Regions from separate parts of the Nocardia higoensis genome, predicted to be linked through region 1. Evidence: riboswitches for the same ligand, from Rfam matches in the RefSeq annotation. Region 1 holds a riboswitch; the other holds the start of a gene.
What was found. A riboswitch is a leader RNA that binds a small molecule or an ion and turns the genes downstream of it on or off. The one in region 1 is predicted to bind cobalamin.
Positions count from the first base shown of each region.

Region 2: linked by a shared signal. The riboswitch ahead of metE (5-methyltetrahydropteroyltriglutamate--homocysteine S-methyltransferase) and the one ahead of IU449_RS18465 (ABC transporter substrate-binding protein) in region 1 are both predicted to bind cobalamin.

Region 1 covers NZ_JADLQN010000003.1:119,469-126,814, reverse strand. Annotated here, with positions in the region: gene IU449_RS18485 (IS256 family transposase) at 1-707, opposite strand, end outside; gene IU449_RS18480 (hypothetical protein) at 801-974, opposite strand; gene IU449_RS18475 (DUF4185 domain-containing protein) at 1,018-2,103, opposite strand; gene IU449_RS18470 (hypothetical protein) at 2,323-2,955, opposite strand; cobalamin riboswitch at 3,088-3,221, shown strand; gene IU449_RS18465 (ABC transporter substrate-binding protein) at 3,357-4,268, shown strand; gene IU449_RS18460 (FecCD family ABC transporter permease) at 4,265-5,290, shown strand; partial or broken gene IU449_RS18455 (ABC transporter ATP-binding protein) at 5,287-6,078, shown strand; gene IU449_RS18450 (bifunctional adenosylcobinamide kinase/adenosylcobinamide-phosphate guanylyltransferase) at 6,300-7,346, shown strand, end outside.
Region 2 covers NZ_JADLQN010000001.1:718,188-725,533, forward strand. Annotated here, with positions in the region: gene IU449_RS03215 (ABC transporter ATP-binding protein) at 1-689, opposite strand, end outside; gene IU449_RS03220 (FecCD family ABC transporter permease) at 689-1,669, opposite strand; cobalamin riboswitch at 1,848-2,066, opposite strand; cobalamin riboswitch at 2,377-2,606, shown strand; gene metE (5-methyltetrahydropteroyltriglutamate--homocysteine S-methyltransferase) at 2,739-5,006, shown strand; gene IU449_RS03230 (short-chain fatty acyl-CoA regulator family protein) at 5,142-6,590, shown strand; gene prpD (2-methylcitrate dehydratase PrpD) at 6,813-7,346, shown strand, end outside.

The sequences.
Region 1 (7,346 bases):
GCATGAGCATCGGAGGTGACCAGCTCGACTCCACTCGAACCGCGGGCGACCAGATCACGGAAGAACGCCAGCCAGCCGGCGCCGTCCTCACCGGAGGTGACCTGCAGGCCCAGGATCTCTCGGTAGCCCTCGGCATTGACGCCGGTCGCGATCAAGGCGTGGACATTGACCACGCGCCCGTTCTCCCGCACCTTCAGCACCAGGGCGTCCGCAGCGACGAACGTGTAAGGCCCTTGATCGAGCGGTCGGGTGCGGAACGCCTCGACCTGGGCGTCGAGATCGGCGGCCATGATCGATACCTGCGACTTCGACAGCCTTGTCACCCCGAGGGACTCGACGAGTTTCTCCATCCGACGCGTGGAGACACCGAGCAGGTAGCAGGTCGCCACCACACTGGTGAGGGCTCGTTCGGCGCGTTTACGCCGTTCGAGCAGCCAGTCGGGAAAGTAGCTGCCCGTGCGGAGCTTCGGGACCGCGACGTCGATGGTGCCGACGCGGGTATCGAAGTCGCGGTGGCGGTAGCCGTTGCGGGAATTGACCCGCTGTTCGGATCGTTGGCCGTAGCCGGCACCGCAGATCGTGTCGGCCTCGGCATTCATCAAGGTGTGGATGAACGTCGAGAGCAGCTCACGCAACAGGTCAGGGCTGGCAGTGGCCAATTGCTCGGTCAACAACGCGCTCGGGTCGATAGGCTGGAGATCGGTCATCGCGTGGTCTTCTTCCTTCTCGTGACTTTGGTCGGTCTCTTGAAGGATCACGCGATGACTGAACCGTCACGGGTAAGGGACCGGCTTCAGGTTTCAGGCCAGCGCCGGTCGGCCTGGCGATAGTTGAGCGTAGTAGTCGGCCTCGTACTCGGCCGGGGTGAGGTAGCCGAGCCGGAATGCAGTCGCGCGTTGTTGTACCAGTCGCCACCATTCCATCAGTGCGTACTCGACATCGGTGATGGTCTTGAACGGGCCATGGCGGCGCACGACCTCGGTCTTGAACAGGCCGATGATCGATTCAAGGGTTCAGTCACAACGGTGTTCGCATGAGTACCACGTTGTACTGGCTGTGCACGGTGAGCAGGAAGTACAGGTCGTCTCCGGTCTGATACGGGAAGATCATCGGCGCGTACGCGGTGGGCAGGTCACGGGCATCCACCAGCACGCGAGGCGCGCTCCACGGCCCCTCAGGGGCCGGAGCTGTCCGCAGCACAACCGAATTCGCTGGGTCGGTGGTCAGCATGACGTATTGGCCGAGGTGGTCGTTCCACTGCACCGACAGCTCACCGACATTGCCGACGATCGGCGCGGACGCTTTGGGGTCGTTGGGTTTCCACGCGCCGCCGTCCCAGTATTCGTAGGCATCGATGTTGGCGATGTCGGCTTCGCGGACGCGGGAGAGGAAGCCGGGGTTGTCGCGGCCGGCGGGGGTGCCGTAGCGGTAGACGAACCCGTCGTTCTTCAAAAACGCGTTCTGCTGGAAGCGCTCGTGCCCGTCGACATTGGCGCGGCGGGTGGTGGGCAGTTGCACCCAGGTCCGGCCGCCGTCACCGGAGGAGGCCAGGGTGGAGAAATTGGTCTCCCACTTGCCGTGATCGCCCCAGTGGCGCACCGACATCATGCTCATGTACTGCACGCCACCGACCGAGATTCCGGCGGTGGGGATGAAGCTGATTTCGATGCCGGGGATCTTCGGGCTCGGCAGCGGGTTGGGGGTGATGCTGTCGAAGTAGATGCCTTCCGACGGGTCGGTGGTGGTGCTGTGGAACAACATGTTGGATGTCCACGCCCACATGCTGCCCGCGAGCAGGTTCGGGAAGCCCAGTCCGGCGGTGTCGCCGAACGCGGTGATCATTCCGCCGCGGCCGTCGTCCCACATGATGCCGAGGTCGGTGCCGAGGACGTTGACGGTGTGGGTTTTGTTGGGGCTGTCCATTCCGGTCATCTGGAACACGGCCTCGGTGGGGCCGGGGAGTTTCGGCAGGCCCTGCCATCCGTTGAGTACCGGGATCGGGTTGATGTTGTTGGGGTCGGCTGTCGCGGGCGCACCCAGCGCGACACAGCAGGCGGCGGTGAGCACGCCGATCCTGGCGAGTGCGGACAGCGATCGTTTCATCCGGCGGAGTCCCTTCTGGTAGCGCGCGGTCTGCGGGTGTCATTGTGCCCGCATCGGGACCGGATAGGGGGTAACCGCCGGGCGGTTGTCCGCAGTCTGTCTTGAGACCGAGCGGTCCGGCAGGGACCGCGCTGCTTCGCTTGGCCCCCATGTGCAACCGGTACCGACCGCGGCTCGAACTGTCGGCCCCGCCACTACGGCGGGGCCGACAGCTTGCGGTCAGTCGGTGAAGAGCTCCGCGGCGGTTTCGGCGGACAGTGCGCGGTCGAACCAGCGGGTGAGGGTGTCGGCGTCGGCGCAGTCACGGATGCGGTGGCGGTCGCTGTCGGTGAGGGGGACGCGGCGGTGTTGGAGGATGCGCAGGATGTCTTCTGCGCGTCCTTCTTGACGTCCCTCTTGACGTCCCTGTTCGCGCCCTTCGTCGCGGATGCGCTGCGAGGTCTGCGAGCGGAAGAAGGAGAGATCCACGGACATCATCTGCCTCCAGGTGTCGGCGGCCGGGCTGGTGCCGAGGCCGAGTTCGGTGAGTTCGGCGACGATGGCGGCGTCTTCGTCGTCGATGCCCCGCAGGGCGGCGGCCAGCGATTTCAGTATCGCACCGATGCTGGGGTGGTGGGCGTGGGTGATTGCCGACAGGGCGGCGAGCGGGACATCGGTGATCGCTTCGGCGGTGTCGGTGATGACGGGGACATTGTCGGGGCCGAGCAGCAGCGGCCGTGCGACGAGGCTCGGCCATTGCCGGGGACCGATGACGAAGGGTCCGCCTGCCCATCGTTCGGTGGTCTCGTCCTGGCACACGACGAGCAGAACCGGGGGAAGCAGGTATTTCGAGTGCAGGTGCGCCAGGTACATCAGTCGATCATATGTTCGAAACCGAAGTACTCTGGTGCAGCCTCGAGGACGGTCTGTCGGTCTGAGGTCCGCCGGTTCGGACGTGTCGGGGCACGGCGAGGCCGGTCGGTTTCCGGGGTGAACTACGCTGCGAAATGCCCTGCCGAACCCGGCCGGGTACCGCGGCGTCACGGTGAAGCCGGTGGGAATCCGGCACTGTCCCGCAACTGTGAGCTCGGCGTTTCGCCGGGTGAGTCAGGTCGGCCGCCGTCGCGGGAGGCGTACTTGTCCTCGGATGAAGGACGGTATGGACGGAGGATGTCGTGCCACTCGCTTCCCACCGGCGGCTTATTGCTTCCCGACGGCCGCACGCTGCCCGCCGGGCGGGTGCAGGACGATTCGAGACGGACCGGCTACTCGGCATGGCTGGGCGGTCCGGTGGCGCACGACGGTGGGGCACGGTCTGGCGGCTCGTCGCCGCAGGCGCGTTGATTCTGCTGAGCGCGGCGTGCAGCGCCTCCGAGCCTGCCCCGTCGACCGGCGGGAACAGCGTGGACGGGTCCCCCCGAGCCATCGTCTCGCTCAGCCCCACCGCCACCGAGATGCTCTACGCGATCGGTGCGGGGGAGCAGGTGGTCGCGGTCGACGACCGCTCCGATCACCCGGCCGACGCTCCCGTCACCGACCTGTCCGGCTACACCCCGAACGTCGAGGCCGTCCTCGGCTACGACCCCGACCTCGTCGTGGCCAACGCCGACACCGGCGACCTGGTCGCCGGGCTCGAGCGGGCCGGCGTCGAGACGCTGATCCTGCCCGCCGCGCGCACCCTCGACGACACCTACGCCCAGATCGAACAGCTCGGCGCTGCCACAGGGCATGTCGGCGACGCGGCCGAACTCGTCGCCGGAATGCGCACCGATATCGACCGCATCGTCGCCGGACTCCCCGACCGCGACGCCCCGCTGCGCTACTACCATGAGCTCGACAACACCTACTACACCGTCACCGACGACACCTATCTCGGCGCGATCTACTCGATGCTCGGCCTGCGATCCATCGCCACCGGCGGCAACGGCTACCCGCAGCTGTCGGCGGAGTACGTGCTCGAGCAGAATCCCGATGTGATCTTCCTGGCCGATGGACAGTGCTGCGGAGTCACCCCGGAGGTCGTCGCGCAGCGCGCGGGCTGGGGTGAGCTCACCGCGGTCCGCGACGGCCGGGTGCACGTCCTCGACGAGGACATCGCGAGTCGCTGGGGACCGCGCGTCGTTGATCTGGTGCGTGAGATCGCCGCCGTAGTCGCGGGCGCCCCGGCCGTCCGCCCCACCTCTTGACCGGGACCCGGCGTCGCGCGCTGGTGGTGACCGGCGCGGTTCTCGCGCTGCTGGTCGCCGTGTTCGTGAGCATCCTCGTGGGACCGGCCGGGCTCACCCCGCGCGGCGTCCTGCTGGACATGGCCGATCGACTGCCGTTCGTGGATGTCGAGTCGGGCCTGTCGACGCGACAGCGGGCCATCCTCTGGGACATCCGGATGCCGCGCACCGTCCTCGGCGTGCTCGTCGGCGCGATGCTCGCCGTGGCCGGGGCCGCCTACCAGGGCGTCTTCCGGAATCCGCTCGCCGACCCGTACCTGCTGGGCGTCTCCAGCGGCGCGGGGCTCGGGGCGACGCTCGCGATCGTCGCCGGTGGCGCGGCCGGATTCGCCGGTGTCCCCGTCGCGGCCTTCGCGGGCGGCCTGCTCGCGGTCGCGGCGACCTACACCCTGGGCCGCACGGTCGGCGGGCTCCGGTCGGAAGTGGTGGTGATCCTGGCCGGGGTCGCGGTGGCCGCCTTCGCCAACGCCGTCCAGACCTTCTTCATGCAGCTGCACGACGACACCCTGCGCCAGGTCTACTCCTGGATGCTCGGCCGGCTGACCACCGACGGCTGGTCCGAAGTGCTCGTCGTGCTGCCCTATGTCGTGGTGAGTGTCGTGGTCATCGCACTCCACCGGCGCACACTCGACGTGATGGCGGTCGGCGATGTGGAAGCCGCGAGCCTCGGCATCGATCCGGCGCGAGTGCGCCTGATGCTGGTCGGCGTCGCCACGCTCGGCACCGCCGCCGTGGTCTCGGCGGGCGGTCTGATCGGGTTCGTCGGCATCGTGGTTCCGCATGCCGTGCGGCTGCTCGCCGGTCCTGGCCACCGGCTGCTGTTGCCGCTGTCGCTGGTCACGGGCGCGGCGTTCCTGGTGTTCGCGGATGTGCTCGCCCGGACCGTCACGGCTCCGGCCGAACTGCCGATCGGCGTCGTGACGGCGGCGGTCGGCGCGCCGTTCTTCCTGTTCGTGCTGCGACGCAGCCGAGGGGTGTCATGACCGGCGCGCGCGCCGAGGCGGTGACCTGTGTCCGGGTCGGCGCCGAACGCGGCGGCGTCGAGGTGCTGCACGAGGTGGATCTGGTGGTCGCCGCGGGCACGTGGGTTTCACTGGTCGGTCCCAACGGTTCCGGCAAGACCACACTGCTGCACGCACTCGCCGGACTCGTGCCCGCCACCGGCGAGATCCAGGTGGCGGGGGTGCGACCCGGTCGATCGTCGCGCCGCGCCACGGCCCGCGCGGTCGCGTTGATGCCGCAGCGTCCGGTGGTGCCCGAGGGTGTCACCGTGCGTGAGCTCGTCCACCTCGGCCGCACCCCGCACATCCCCCGATTCGGCAGCGAGACCCTGCGTGACCGCGAGATCGTGGACCGGGTGATCGCGCGCCTCGACCTCCAGGAATTCACCGCGCGCACAGCCACTGCACTGTCCGGCGGCGAACTGCAGCGCGTCGTGCTGGCCCGCGCGCTCGCCCAGCAGCCGCGGGTCCTGCTGCTCGACGAACCCACCAGCGCCCTCGACATCGGCCACCAGCAGCAGGTGCTCGACCTCGTCGACGCCCTGCGCAGGGAAGAAGGGCTGACCGTCCTCGCCGCTATGCACGACCTCACCTCCGCCGCGCAGTACGGCGAACGGCTGATCCTGCTGGATCGCGGCCGCATCGTCGCAGACGGGCCGCCCCCAGAGGTACTGACCGTGGCCCGCATCGCGGAGGTATACGGAGCGCACGTCGAAGTGCTCGACCGTCGCGACGGTCGGGCCGTGCTGCCTCTGCGCAGCGGACCTTCACCTGACTTCTCCGCTGGAACACTGTTCGGCAAGCTCTCGCAGGGAGACACCCGAGAATCGCATGCGGGCAGGGCTCCATCCGGTGAATCGGGGGCGGGTGAAACTCTGTCCGGTGAATCGCGGGCGAGTGGATCCCTGTCCGGCGAATTCCGGCCGACCGAGTCCCGGCCCGCCGAAATCCCGCCGGACGGATCACGGCCTGATGAAACGGAGTCACCCTGATGGAAATCGTCCTGCTGGGCACGGGCGCCGCCGACGGGTGGCCGTCCCCGTTCTGTCGCTGCGAGTCCTGCCGAGACGCCGCCGCCCGCAACCAGATTCGCGGCCAGACCGCCGCCCTGGTCGACGACGTCCTCCTGCTCGACTGCGGCCCCGAAGCCCCGCGCGCCGCTGTCCGCCTCGGCCGCACCCTCGCCGATGTCCGCCACATCCTGCTCACTCACGCCCACCCCGACCATCTCGACCCGCAGGTTCTGTTGTTCCGATCCTGGATAGACACCGGTCACGACCTGGAGGTGATCGGCCCCGCCGACGCGATCGACGCCTGCCGTCGGTGGGTGGGGCCGCAAGACCAGGTCCGCTTCACCCCCGTCCGCGTGGGCGACCGAATATCCGCCGGGTCCTACGAGGTCACCGTCCTGCCCGCCCGGCACCGGGTGTTCCACGACGGCGACAGCGTCCTCTACGACATCACCGCCCCGGACGGCGCGCGCGTGCTGTGGGCATGCGACACAGGCCCGTGGCCCGACTCCTGGTTCGAGGCGGTCCGAGACGCGGCCTACGACGCGGTGTTCCTGGAGGAAACCTTCGGCGACCGATCCGAACTGTCCGATCAGCATCTCGGCCTCCCCGAATTCGGCGACATGCTCACCGGACTACGTGACGCCGCCGCGGTCACCGAGAAGACCGACGTGCTCGCGGTGCACCTGGGCCACCACAATCCACCGATAGAAGAACTGGAGCGTCGATTGCGTACGCACGGTGCCCGACCGGGCTACGACGGCGAAGTGGTGCGTGCCGGCTTGCCCCCGCGCCCGGCCGCCCACCGCACCCTCGTCCTCGGCGGCGTCCGCTCCGGCAAGTCCCGGCACGCCGAAGACCTGCTCGGCTCGCACGCGGCCGTCACCTACGTCGCCACCGGCGGCACCCGCGACGGCGATGCCGAATGGGCCCAGCGGGTCGCGGTGCACCGCGAACGCCGCCCCGCCTCCTGGACCACCCTCGAAACAGGCAACGTCACAACGGTACTCGCCACGGCCACGCAACCC
Region 2 (7,346 bases), on a different contig from region 1:
CGGCGCACGATTCCGGGGGTGAGCACGTCTGCGGGCGTGCCCGAGCACACCAGGCGGCCGCGGTTGAGCACGAAGAGCCGGTCGCAGTACTGGGCGGCGAGGTTGAGGTCGTGCAGGGCCGCCACCACGGTGATTCCCAGGGCGCGGGCGGCCGACAGCAGGCTGTACTGATGGTGCACGTCCAGGTGATTGGTCGGCTCGTCGAGCACCAGCACCCTGGGCTGCTGCGCCAGCGCGCGGGCGATCAGGACGCGCTGGCGTTCACCACCGGACAGAGACAGGAAACCGCGGTGCGCCAGATGCCCGGCGTCGGCGGTCGCCATCGCCTCGGCGCAGATCCGCTCGTCCTCCCGCAGCGTCGACCGCAGCGCAGCAGCATGCGGCAACCGCCCGGTCTCGACGACCTCGCGGGCGGTGAAGTCGAACTGCATGTCGGTGTCCTGCGTCAGCGCGGCCACCTGTCGGGCATTGTTCTTCATGCTGATCGCGGCGATGTCGTCGCCGTCGACGAGGACCCGGCCCGACGCCGGGGACAACGCCCGGTACAGGCAGCGCAGCAGGGTCGACTTGCCACTGCCGTTCGGGCCGACGATGCCGACGAAACTGCCTGCCTCGATACCGAGCGTCACCGATTCGACGATGCGCGCGCCGTCGATCTCGACGGACACGTCCTGGTAGTCGACCCGCATCACCGGCCACCCACCATCGCGCCGCGCCTGCGCATCAACAGCAGGAACACCGGCACACCGACCGCCGCGGTGATCGCACCGAGCGGCAACTCCTGCGGTGGGACCAGCGTGCGGGCGAGCAGATCGGCGGTCACCAGGAACACCGCCCCCAGCAGTGGCGCGATGACGATCAGCCTGCGGTGATCGGCGCCGACCAGCAACCTGGCCACGTGCGGCACCACCAGGCCCACGAAACCGATGGCCCCGCACACCGCCACGAAACAGCCGGTCATCGCGGCCGCGACCACGAACAGCAGCAGCCTCAGCCGGGCGGCGTCCATACCCAGCGCGGCGCTGACCTCGTCGCCCATCGACAGCGCGTTCAGTCGTCGCGCACACACCACGATCACCACCGAACCCGCCGCGCAGACCACGGCCACCGAGGGAACCGCGCTCCATGTGACGCCAGCCAGGCTGCCGAGCAGCCAGAACATCACCGACCGGGCCGCGTCCCCACGCGGCGCCAGGAACACCAGCACCGTTGTCGCAGCGGAGAATCCGTATCCGAGAGCCGCGCCGGTCAGCACCAGACGCAACGGCACCAGCCCCGCGGCCGTGCGCGCCATCAGGTACACGAGCACGGTCGCGGCCAGCGCGCCCGCGAACGCCGCCGTCGACAGTGCGTAGACCCCGAGCGCGCCGAAGGCGCCGAACAGCACGACCGCGGCCGCGCCCACCGACGCTCCTGAGGAGATGCCGAGCACGTACGGATCGGCCAGCGCGTTGCGCACCATCGCCTGCACGATAAGCCCGACCCCGCTCAACCCGGCGCCCACCAGCGCCGCGGTGAGCACACGCGGCAGCCGGGAATCCACCACGATCCGGTAGTTGGCGATATCGGCGGCCGCCACGGGGCCACCGGAGAGCTCGGCCCACAGGAACCCGAGGGCATCGCGCCAGGGGATGGGCGCGGTACCGAACATCAACGCGAGAATCGACATCGCGAGCAACGCCACAAGGGTGGCGGCGGCCAAGGTGGCCACGGACAATCGACGCACTACCAGAACCTTCACGGATCGAACCCGGCCGGTCGATCCGAGACAGCACACGAGGACGTGCACGCAGAGCGAGCCCGTGACCTCGCCGACCGCTCCCTCGGGGTCGACAAGCGACCACACCGAACGGCGCGGCCACGCCGGCAGGTCTTCGGACTCGTGGACCCGGGACCGGACGAACCGATCCCACCTACTAGCGGTCGCTTCCCGGGTGGACACCCAGTGCTGTGTGACCGCGGTCGTTCCCACTCACCGCTGCGGGGCAGTTCCGGACTTCCACCGGATTCCCTCTTGCGAACCGCCCGGCCGAAGCCGAGCGGTAGCCGACGCGCCGCCACGGTAACACTCGCGCCGATGGTGCAGCGCCACGGTCACGCGTTCGATATGGCCCACGGAGTTCAGCTGAGGTGGTGATGGCATGCGTGCGGACCTGGTGGCGGCGCGTACTCCGTTGAGCCGGTCGCCCAGCTGACGATCCCGGCAGTTCCGGTGGTCCGCTGCATCGAATGGCATCCCGCCCGCCGTGCGTCGTCGAGGTGCTCGACCGGAGCGTCGGCTCGGTTTCGGTGAGGACCCCGGTAGGCGGGGGAGTGGTGCTGGCCTATCCTGGTTCCGCAGCTGGTTCGTCCCGTGCCGCTGTGGTGTGCGCGGGACGTCGAAGCTCCTCGCTCGGTGACGAGCGGAGGGCGAGAGGGAACCCGGTGAGAATCCGGGACTGTCCCGCAGCGGTGAGCGGGAACGACCGCCGTCACACAGCACTGGGCCACACGGCCTGGGAAGCGACGGCGTGGTAGTACCAGCCCGGGAAGTGCTCGATCCCGGGTCGACCCGTCGTGGTCGATGCCCGCGAGTCCGAAGACCTGCCGGTTGTGCTGGACACGCCGTGTCCAGCGGCCGTCGCCTCGCGGATTGGGCGCTACGCCGACATCTCACGCATTCGGTTTGTCCGGGTGCGTTGTCGTCGTGCGCGTCCGGACAGGTGGCGGCTGACCCTGCCATCGACGGAGCACATGACATGTCGAAACCTCTGAGTCCGTTCAGCGCGACGGTGCTGGGACTGCCGCGAATCGGACCGAACCGGGAACTCAAGCGGGCCGTCGAGGCCTACTGGGCGGGACGCACCGACGCGCCGACGCTGCACCGGAGCGCGAAAAAGCTGCGCGTCGACCAATTACGGGTCGCGCAGGCCGCCGGTCTGGATTCGGTCCCGGTGGGCACCTTCTCCTACTACGACCATGTGCTCGACACCGCGGTGCTGCTCGGTGTCCTGCCCGAACGGGTGTCGGGTATCGAGGACGACCTGGACCGCTACTTCGCGGCCGCGCGCGGCACCGACACCATCGCCCCGCTGGAGATGACCAAGTGGTTCGACACCAACTACCACTATCTCGTTCCCGAGCTCGCCGCCGACACCGCATTCACGCTGGATCCGGGCAAGCTGCTCGGTGAACTGGCCGAGGCGCAGGAGCTGGGCGTGCCCGCCCGGCCGGTGGTCGTCGGCCCGGTGACCTTCCTGAAGCTGGCCAAGACCGTCGACGGCAGTGCAGCGCTGGACCGGATCGCCGATCTCGTGCCGCTCTACCGCAGGTTGCTGTCCCTACTGGCCGAGGCGGGCGCGGTGTGGGTGCAGATCGACGAGCCGATCCTGGTGACCGATCTCGACGAGGCCGAACTCGAACTCGTCACCTCGGTCTACCGGGAGCTGGCCGGGGCCACCGACCGACCCGCGCTGCTGGTGGCGACCTACTTCGGCAAGCCCGGTCCCGCTCTCGCGGCGCTGGCGGCCACCCCGGTGGAGGCCATCGGGGTCGACTTCGTCTCCGGCGCCACGGTCGAGGAGGTCGCGTCGCTTCCGGCGTTGGCGAGCAAGCTGCTGGTCGCCGGCCTGGTCGACGGCTACAACGTCTGGCGCACAGATCCGGACCGGGCGCTCGGGGTGCTGGCGACGCTGCTGGGCAGCGCTGCGGCCGTCGCGGTGTCCTCGTCGTGCTCGCTGCTGCACGTGCCCTACTCGCTGGAACAGGAGCCCGAGGTGGAGCCGCGGCTGCGCTCGTGGCTGGCCTTCGGCGGGGAGAAGGTCGCCGAGATCCGCATGCTGGCCACCGCGCTGCGCCAAGGCGCCGACGCCGTCGCCACCGAACTCGCCGAGGCACGGGCCGCGATCGCCGACCGACGGCAGGACCCCCGCCTGCACAACGGCGCGGTCCGGGCGCGGCTCGAGTCCCTCGGGCCCGATGCCGCGCGGCGCGCGCCCGCCGAGCAGCGTGGGCAGGCCCAGCAGCAACGGCTGAACCTGCCCCCGTTGCCGACCACCACGATCGGTTCGTTCCCACAGACTGGGCAGATCCGTGTCGCCAGGGCCGAACTGCGTGCCGGGAAGATCGATGCCGCCGAGTACGAGCGCCGGATGCGCGCCGAGATCGCCGCGGTCCTCACCTTGCAAGAGGAGATCGGCCTGGACGTGCTCGTGCACGGTGAACCCGAACGCAACGACATGGTCCAGTACTTCGCCGAGCAGCTCGACGGCTTCTTCGCCACCGCCAACGGCTGGGTCCAGTCCTACGGCACCCGCTGCGTGCGCCCGCCGATCCTCTACGGCGATGTCACCCGTCCGCGGCCGATGACCGTCGCGTGGAGCACCTACGCGCAGTCGCTGACCGACAAGTCGGTCAAGGGGATACTCACCGGACCGGTCACCATCCTGGCCTGGTCGTATGTGCGCGACGACCAGCCCCTGGCCGACACCGCACGTCAGATCGCGCTGGCTATCAGGGACGAGACGGTGGACCTGCAGGCCGCGGGCATCAGGATCATCCAGGTCGACGAACCCGCGCTGCGCGAACTGCTGCCGTTGCGCGAGGCCGACAAGCCCGCCTATCTCGACTGGGCAGTGCACGCCTTCCGGCTGGCCACCAGCGGTGTCTCCGACGCCACCCAGGTCCACACCCACCTGTGCTACTCGGAATTCGGCGAGATCATCGGCGCCATCGCCGGACTGGACGCCGACGTGACCTCGATCGAGGCGGCGCGCTCGCATATGGAGGTGCTCGACGATCTGAACGCCGCCGGCTTCGATCTGGGAGTCGGTCCCGGCGTCTACGACATCCATTCGCCTCGCGTGCCGAGCGTCCAGGAGATCATCGAGTCGCTGCAGCGAGCCCTGAAAGCCGTCCCGCCGCAACGGTTGTGGGTCAACCCCGACTGCGGGCTCAAGACCCGCCGCACCGAGGAGGTGGTCGCCTCGCTGCGCAACCTCGTGGCCGCGGCCGCCGCGCTGCGCTGAGAATGCCCGTGACCGGGTGACGCGCTCGTGACCGGGCGGCCGACGGCGGTATTCGCACCGTGTCGGCCGCCCGGTCGTCGAGGAACTCGGTCGTGGTGTGTCGGGCCGGAGATGTTCGTCGGAAAGGTGGTCGCGATGGAGAAGATGTATGCGGGGGGCAGGCTGCGCGCCCTGCGGGAGCAGCGCAAGCTGTCGCAGTCCGGGTTGGCAAAAATGCTCGGGTTGTCGGTGAGCTATGTCAACCAGCTCGAGAACGACCAGCGGCCGCTGACCGTCCCGGTGCTGATGCGGTTGACCACGACCTTCGACCTCGAAGTCGGCTTCTTCGCCCCGGAGACCGACGCGCGCCTGCTCGCGGACCTGCAGGAGGTCTTCGCCGAGAATCCCGAGGCGGGCCCGCTGACCAGCGGTGAACTCGACGACCTGCTGTCCCGGGCGCCCGCCGCCGCGCGGCTGCTGATCCATCAGCATCGTCGGCTGCGCGCCGCCGACGACCAACTCGACCAACTGACCGCGGGTATCGACGGACCGGCGGCGGCTCCTCGGGCGGCGATGCCCTACGAAGACGTCCGCGACTACTTCTACGACCGCCGCAACCACATCCCCGCACTCGACCTCGCCGCCGAGCAGCTCTTCGACCGCAACGGATTCACCCTCGGCGGCCTGGACCTGCAACTGGCACGGCTGTTGCGCGACCAGCACGACGTGGCGGTGCGGATCCGCTCGGAGAATCCGGCCAAGCCGGGCCCGAAACGGATCTACGACCTCGCGACCCGCACTCTCACTCTCGCCCGCCGCCTCACCGCGGGACAGCGGGCATTCCAGCTCGCGACCCAACTGGCCTTCATCACCCAGACCGACGTGATCGAGGAATTGCTCGCCGAGACCGCGAGCCTGCCCGCGGAGTCGCGCCGCCTCTTGCGTATCGGACTCGCCAACTACTTCGCCGGCGCGCTCATTCTCCCCTATGGGAGATTTCTCGAAGCCGCCGAAAAAGCGCGCTACGACATCGATCTGCTCTCCGCTCAATTCGAGGTCGGATTCGAAACGGTATGTCACCGCCTGTCAACTCTGCAGCGGCGGGGCAGGCGCGGCGTGCCGTTCTTCTTCGTTCGCACCGACCGCGCGGGAAATATCTCGAAACGCCAGTCCGCCACCGCCTTCCACTTCTCCCGCGTCGGAGGAAGCTGCCCGCTGTGGGTGGTCCACGACGCCTTCGCGACCCCGGGCCGGATCAGGACACAGATCGCGCAGATGCCCGACGGCCGCACCTACCTGTGGCTGGCACGCACGACCGGAGAACGCAGCCCGGGCTATCGCGCGCCCTCCCGCGACTTCGCCGTCGGTCTCGGCTGTGACCTGACCTTCGCCGACAAACTCGTCTACTCACGGGGCCTGCCGATCCACGACCCCGCCGAAGCGGTGCCGATCGGTGCGGGCTGCCGGGTGTGCGAGCGCGGCGACTGCGCTCAGCGCGCGTTCCCGCAGATCGGCAGGCCGCTGGCCGCCGACGAGAACCGGCCGGCTGCTACCCCTTATGCCCCTGCCTCGCCAGTGGCCGGCTACCGGGCCGATCAGTGGTGATTCACCGGTAGCGGATCCGCGGACCTGCTCGGCACCGGTGCGCGGTGGCGCGAAATCGGCGATTCCCGGCCCGGAACATCCCTGTGAATTCCTTTCGCAGGTTACACAGAAATATCGCGAGGCTTCCACAGAATTCGCTCTCTGCAACGGCTTTTCCGCAGGTAGTCGCCCTCGGTAGCGTTCGGGCCAAGCGAATACGACGACGCCATGGAGGCCTGATCCGTGAAGAATCATCTCGTCCGCACCCACCGCTCGGCAGAGCACTTCCCGCGAGAGGAGCACCTGGCCTGGCGCATCGCCGAGGTCGCGGCCGACCCGGTCGAGGTCACCGCGCAGGTCGAGGAGATGATCGTCAACCGGATCATCGACAACGCGGCTGTCGCGGCGGCGTCGCTGATCCGCCGCCCGGTGTCCAACGCGCGGGCACAGGCGCTGGCGCATCCGTATCAGCCCGGCGCGACCGTGTTCGGCGTCGACGGCCGTTTCTCCCCGGAATGGGCTGCCTGGGCCAACGGCGTCGCGGTGCGGGAACTGGATTTCCACGACACCTTCCTGGCCGCCGAGTACTCCCATCCCGGTGACAACATCCCGCCGATCCTGGCGGTGGCCCAGCACACCGGCCGCACCGGCCACGACCTGATCCGCGGCCTGGCCACCAGCTACGAGATCCAAATCGACCTGGTCCGTTCGATCTGCCTGCACGAGCACAAGATCGACCACGTCGCCCACCTGGGCCCCTCGGCGGCCGCGGGCATC